DNA from 2 places in the Exiguobacterium sp. SH5S4 genome. Region 1 is predicted to be linked to the other one. Evidence: riboswitches for the same ligand, from Rfam matches in the RefSeq annotation. Region 1 holds a riboswitch; the other holds the start of a gene.
What was found. Region 1 has a riboswitch for S-adenosylmethionine ahead of EVJ32_RS00510 (methionine ABC transporter ATP-binding protein). Riboswitches for the same ligand answer to the same signal wherever they lie in the genome.

Region 2: another riboswitch for S-adenosylmethionine. It lies ahead of EVJ32_RS14085 (2,3-diketo-5-methylthiopentyl-1-phosphate enolase); the one in region 1 lies ahead of EVJ32_RS00510 (methionine ABC transporter ATP-binding protein).

What each region holds. Positions count from the first base shown of each region.
Region 1 is NZ_SJUQ01000001.1:103,287-106,481, forward strand. Features, by position in the region: gene EVJ32_RS00500 (PTS sugar transporter subunit IIC) at 1-916, opposite strand, end outside; gene EVJ32_RS00505 (thioredoxin family protein) at 1,105-1,362, shown strand; SAM riboswitch class I at 1,815-1,920, shown strand; gene EVJ32_RS00510 (methionine ABC transporter ATP-binding protein) at 1,999-3,027, shown strand; gene EVJ32_RS00515 (methionine ABC transporter permease) at 3,017-3,195, shown strand, end outside.
Region 2 is NZ_SJUQ01000031.1:25,962-29,156, reverse strand. Features, by position in the region: gene mtnK (S-methyl-5-thioribose kinase) at 1-809, opposite strand, end outside; SAM riboswitch class I at 891-993, opposite strand; SAM riboswitch class I at 1,199-1,301, shown strand; gene EVJ32_RS14085 (2,3-diketo-5-methylthiopentyl-1-phosphate enolase) at 1,373-2,527, shown strand; gene EVJ32_RS14080 (2-hydroxy-3-keto-5-methylthiopentenyl-1-phosphate phosphatase) at 2,524-3,174, shown strand; gene EVJ32_RS14075 (methylthioribulose 1-phosphate dehydratase) at 3,171-3,195, shown strand, end outside.

The DNA of each region.
Region 1 (3,195 bases):
CTGGCATCAAGTGCAGGGCGTTGACTGGTCCGATGAGCCCTGAGACGCCGAAGCCGGCGCTGATCGGTGTCCCCTCGATACGGAGGATACCGGCGAGCGCACCGAGAATGGCCGCGTTCGCGAGCACCGGCAGCATCATGATCGGACGGCGGACGAAATTTGCCATTTGAATTTTCGGTGAGCCGAGGAAGTGAGCGATTGATGTCCCGGTGGCATTCATCTGCCACCCGGCGATGGCGAGACCGAAGCCGGCCGCGACGACACCGAGGTTGGCGGCCCCGGCGGCAACACCGGACAGGCTGATCGCCGTCGCGATCCCGACCGTCGAGATCGGAGAGACGATGATGAGCGAGAACGCCATCGCGATCAACATGCCCATCATAATCGGCTGGAGGTCAGTCATCGTCATGATGATGGTGCCGATGTACGTCGTGATCTGGGAGATGTACGTGAGTAAGAACATGCCGATCCCGCCGGCGATGACGATGACCGTCATCGGTAAGACGAGCACGGTGTACGTCTTTAATCGTGGTGACAACTGCATGACCATATATGTCGCAAGGGCCGCCGTCACGCCGGCCGTGATGACGTCGCCGATACCGGCCATGAGGAACGCGCCTTCCTCGATGCGGATGGCGCCGCTTCCGACCTGGGTCGCGATACCGATCGTCCCGGCCTCGAGCGCAGAACGTCCGAATTGCATCGCGACGGTGACACCGATGATGACCGGGAGTAGGCGCATCGCGATCGTCGTCGCGTCTAAGATGAACTGCAAAGACGGAAAATACGGTAAGATGGCTTTCGTTAATTCACCGAGCAATGCGCTCGGGATGAGGGCGATTAAAATAGCGAGACTGAGTCCGTTCAATACGTTCATCAAAAATTGTTTGCCTGTCAGTTTCGTTTGTTCCGTCATGGGTGGATTCACCTGTCCTTTTCTACGTGTTTGCTGTTATGTACGAAAGCGATAAAGTTAATGACCATACTATGCCTCTTTTGGGCGAGCGTCAACAAGAAATATTGAACTATTCAGATTTTTCCAGTTGAGCACAACTTTTGAACAGATCGGCTCACATTCATATACTTAGAAAAGAGGTGAGAACAATGATTACAGACGGATTGTTATATATATACGCCCCGATGTGTGGAACATGCGCTGTGGCCGAGCGGATGCTCGCCGTCGTCGAAGCGGTCGACCCGACACTCGCGATCGACAAGCAGGACGCCAACTTTATCCCGCAAGAGTTAGAAGCGTATCAAGTCATGAGCGTACCGGCGCTGTTAAAGCTTAAAGACGGCCAAGTCGAAGACCGATTATATGCGTTCCAAAACGTGCAGCACGTCCTATCTTTCGTTAAATGAGATAGGATGATTAGAATAATCAGAAAATTTTAAATAATCAGTTGACACAGAAAGTTCACGAATGGTATATTCATTACAACATCTTACTTGAACACAATATAGGACGAGATTTTCCAGCCATCAAGACGTTTTAGAACAGCCGGTGCATCACTTTACGCGACTTTTAGGTGGACCTTCCCTTAGATTGTCCCCCAAAAAAATCAAGCGCAGGGACACCGACCGCGTAACCGCACGGTACGTTCTAAGGCCGAGTGATGGATGGCTTGAATCCCCCATATAAGGATGAACACTCTGATCGGGCAAAAGAGTTTCATCTATGGGTTGTCCTTCCGTGACTCAAGGTGCTACGTTCTGTGTCATCCTCGGATGGCACCTTTTTTTGATTTTTCGCACAAAATAGTTTGACATGAAAATAATGTGTCGCTATTATAAAGCTAATCGAATAAACAACACTCTTATCAAGAGAGGCTGAGGGACTGGCCCTATGACGCCCAGCAACCGCGGAGCAATCCGAAATGGTGCTAATTCCAGCAAGGTGAGAACCTTGGAAGATGAGAGCAATCGTTGTCCGTACCGATAAAGTACGCACGTTTGCTCAAACGTGTGTACTTTTTTTGTTGTCAGGAGGGAAAGGTATTGATTCAATTACGTAACGTGGCCAAATGGTTCGACACGAAGAACGGTCGGGTCCAGGCGGTCGATGATGTGTCGCTCACAATCGAGAGCGGCGAAATTTTTGGAATAATCGGATATTCAGGAGCAGGCAAGTCGACGCTCATTCGTCTACTTAACCGGCTCGAGTCACCTTCAAGCGGTGAGATTGTCGTCGCAGGGAGCGAACTGACGAAACTCACTCCGAAAGAACTGCGCGGGGTGCGCAAAAACGTCTCGATGGTATTCCAACACTTTAATTTATTATGGTCGCGCACGGTCGCTGAGAACATCAGCTTCCCGCTCGAACTGATCGGGGTACCGGCCAGTGAACGCAAACGCCGCGTCCAAGAGCTCGTCGATCTCGTCGGCCTCGCCGGACGTGAAGACAGCTATCCGTCGCAACTATCGGGCGGTCAAAAACAGCGAGTCGGGATTGCCCGCGCGCTCGCTACAAATCCAGACGTGCTCCTCTGCGATGAAGCGACGAGCGCACTCGACCCGAAGACGACCGATTCGATTCTTGAACTGCTCGTCAGCATCAATAAGAAACTCGGACTGACGATCGTCCTCATCACCCATGAGATGCATGTCATCCAAAAAATCTGTCACCGCGTCGCCGTCATGGAGGCAGGGAAAGTCGTCGAGACCGGTCAAGTCGCCGACGTGTTCCAACATCCGGAACAGCCGATCACGAAAGAGTTCGTCAAACAAATCGGCGCCGTCGACGACATGTCGCTCACGTTCGAACATTTGAAAGCACGGTATCCGACTGGTCAAATCGTCAAGCTCAAATTCTTGAACGAGACGGCCGAACAGCCGATCTTGTCAGAAGTGTTGAAACAGCACGACATCGGCTTCAACATCATCGGCGGAAACGTGACGCAGTCGCAAGTCGGTGCGCTCGGGACGCTATTCATCCAATTGATCGGAGAGCCGGCTGAAGTCGAGCGGGCCATCGCCTCAATCCGGTCACAGGCAGTGGAAGTGGAGGTAGAAAGCGATGTTTCCTAATGTAGATTGGCAAGTCATGCTTGAACAGACGTGGGAGACGCTTTATATGACGCTCGTCGCGGGAGCTGCGACATTCGTCATCGGTCTCGCCCTCGGCATGCTCCTATACGTCACAAACGAACCGCTCATGACGAAGAATCGCCCGATTTATACAATCATCAGCGCGGT
Region 2 (3,195 bases), on a different contig from region 1:
GGGTCATGGAACGTCGATAGCGTCAAATGGGCGACGATTTGCCCGATGTCAAAGCCGAACGGTCCGTAAAAAGCGAACTCCGGATCGATGACTTTCGTCTCTTGTTGCGTCGCGAAGATACTGCCTGTATGTAAGTCTCCGTGCAAGAGCGCGTCGTGTTTCGTGACGAAACCGACTTTCAGTTTCGTGACCTCCACTTTCAATTTCTGGTCACGCCAAAGCGCTTCGACGTCCTGACGGAGCGCGGTTTCGATGTTGTTCGATTCGGCATCTTTGTACGGATCGGTGAAGATCAGTTTTTCAGTGATGTCGCACAGTTCCGGGTTGTAGTAATCCCGTTCTTTCCGCTTCTTCTCAATCGGGCCGGCCGTATAGTCTGACGTCTCAAACAACGTCTGTCCTAAAAACTCACCGATGTGACGGGCGAGTTCAGGATACGTTTTCCCTTCCAAATAGCCCGTCCGGACGATATCAAAGTCGGACAAGTCCTCTAAAATCGTGTAGGCGAGCGTCCGGTCACTGCCGAGAACGACCGGGACGAAACGCGGGACGACGCTAGCGAATTCGCGCAACGCGAGCTGCTCGATCCACGCCCGTTCAAGTGTGAGCGGCCAACTCTCTCCGACGACTTTCGCATACGGTAGCGCCTGCTTGACGATGAGGCTCGTTTCGCCTTGACGGATGCGGAAGACGAGGTTCAAGTTGCCGTCCCCGATCTCCTCGCAATGCGCGATGCCCCCATCTTCGAGTAACCCTAACGTTCTGACGTGCTCGACGACTGTCTGTTCTGTAAATGGTTGATAAGCCATGTCTGTTTCCCCTTTCGGTATATTCCCCACAAAAAAAGCCCCTTTCTCCGCGAGAAAGAGGCACAGCCGTAACGGTTGTTCCTCTCATCTGTCAGACGTATGTCTGGTGGATGTAGCACCGTGCCTACTGGTCGGTTGCTGCGGCGTCATCGGGCCAATTCCCTCTGCCAACTCGCGATAAGAGTGTCATATTCGATTGTGTGAACTTGTTGTGATGAATGTTACTTACTCGAGCACCAAGTTGTCAACGTCAATTTTCGGACCCGGTGTTGTCTTTTCCCGGGCATATATAGAAACAATGAATTCAACTATTTTTTCTCAAAAAAAGGAATTGACGAACCGGATATTGTGTGACAAAATTCAATTAAATTTCACAACTTCAAAATACATTCTTATCAAGAGCAGACGGAGGGGACAAGCCCGATGATGTCGCAGCAACCGACCCGATTGGGCACGGTGCTAATTCTTGCAGCGTAAGCTGAGAGATAAGAGTTCATTTTTTTATGATGACCTCTTGCCTCGGCATGGGGTCATTTTTTGTTTGACCGGAAGGAGGAACGAACATGAGTATTACTGCCACATATGAAATCAGCCGGACGAACCGCGTCGCGACTGTCGCCGAGAAAATCGCCCTTGAACTGACCGTCGGCACATGGACGGAACTGCCCCACCTAGAGCAAGAACAATTAAAGGCGTATCGGGGCGAGGTCGTCTCAACGACGCACACGGAAACGACGAGTCGCTTCACAATCCGTTATCCGCTCCATAACGTCACGCCCGACTTCTCATCCATCTTGACGACGACGTTCGGGAAATTATCGCTCGATGACTCGGTACGCTTGATCGACTTGACGTTACCCGAAACGCTTGCGTCTGAATTCCCCGGAGCAAAGTTCGGTGTTCAAGGCGTTCGTGAGTTGCTCGACGTCCATGATCGCCCGCTCGTCATGAGCATCTTTAAAGGGATCATCGGCCGTGATTTACGCTTCTTAGAACAGCAACTTCGAGACCAGCTCGCCGGCGGCATCGACATCGTCAAAGATGATGAAATCCTATACGATAATCCGCTCACTCCGTCGCTTGAACGAGCTAAAATCGGGGCGGCCGTCATCCAAGAACAGTTCGAAACGACCGGGAAACGTTCGCTCTATGCCATCACGCTCAGCGGTCCGGTGTTCGGGCTACGTGACCAAGCGCTCCGCTTGATCGAGGCGGGCGCGACGGCACTGTTGTTCAACGTCTATACATACGGGCTCGACACACTCCGCGAACTCGCGAGCGATCCAACAATTAACGTCCCGATTTTGGCGCATCCGGCGTTCGCCGGCGCCTTGACCGGCTCGATCAGCCACTCGCTCTTGCTCGGGAAATTGTTCCGCCTCGCGGGGGCCGACTTGACGCTGTTCCCGTCCCCATACGGTTCACTCGCGACACCGTCCGATGAGGCGTTCGCGATTCGGGATAGCAGTGCTCGGCCGCACTGGGCGAAGCCGATTCTACCGGTCCCGTCGGCCGGCATCCATCCGGGGCTCGTCCCGGACATCATCCGTGATTTCGGCACAGACGTCGTCATCAACGCCGGCGGCGGCATCCACGGTCACCCAGACGGCGCGGCTGCCGGGGCCCGGGCGTTCCGACAAGCGATTGAGCAAGTAGTGGGCGTGGCGAGCCAGACGAACGAGCTCGAGGCCGCGCTAAAGGCGTGGTCAAAACAATGACGATTCACATCTTGTGTGACTTCGACGGGACGATCACGGCCGAGGACAACATCATCGCTTTGATGCGGGCGTTCGCACCGCCCGAATGGCACGCGCTCAAAGACGACGTGCTCGCTCAAGACATCTCGATCCGCTCCGGGGTCGGACAGATGTTCCAGCTGTTGCCGAGCGCTGACGCTTCGGCGTACCGTGACTACTTGCTGGACCGCATCACCTTGCGCCAAGGTTTCTCGACGTTTTTGGCAGAAGTCCGGCAACAAGTTTGGAAGTTCGACGTCGTCAGCGGCGGCATGGACTTTTTCGTGTACCCGATCTTGCAAGACCACGTCGCGCCGGACCACATCTACTGTAACGTCGCCGACTTCTCGGGCGAGACGGTACGCGTCGACTGGCCCTACGCCTGTGACGCGCATTGCACGAATGATTGTGGTTGCTGCAAACCGACAATCGCCCGGACGATCGTCGATCCCGTTGATCGCTTGATCGTCATCGGTGACTCGGTGACCGACTTCGAGATCGCCAAACGGGCCGATTTCGTCTACGCCCGTGGGCAACTCATCACGCTCTGTGAAGCAGAAGGCATCGCCTACGCCCCGTTCGAGACGTTCGACGACATCACCCATCACATGAAGGAGGTGCACGTATGAGCGTGACCGCACGTTGGCTTG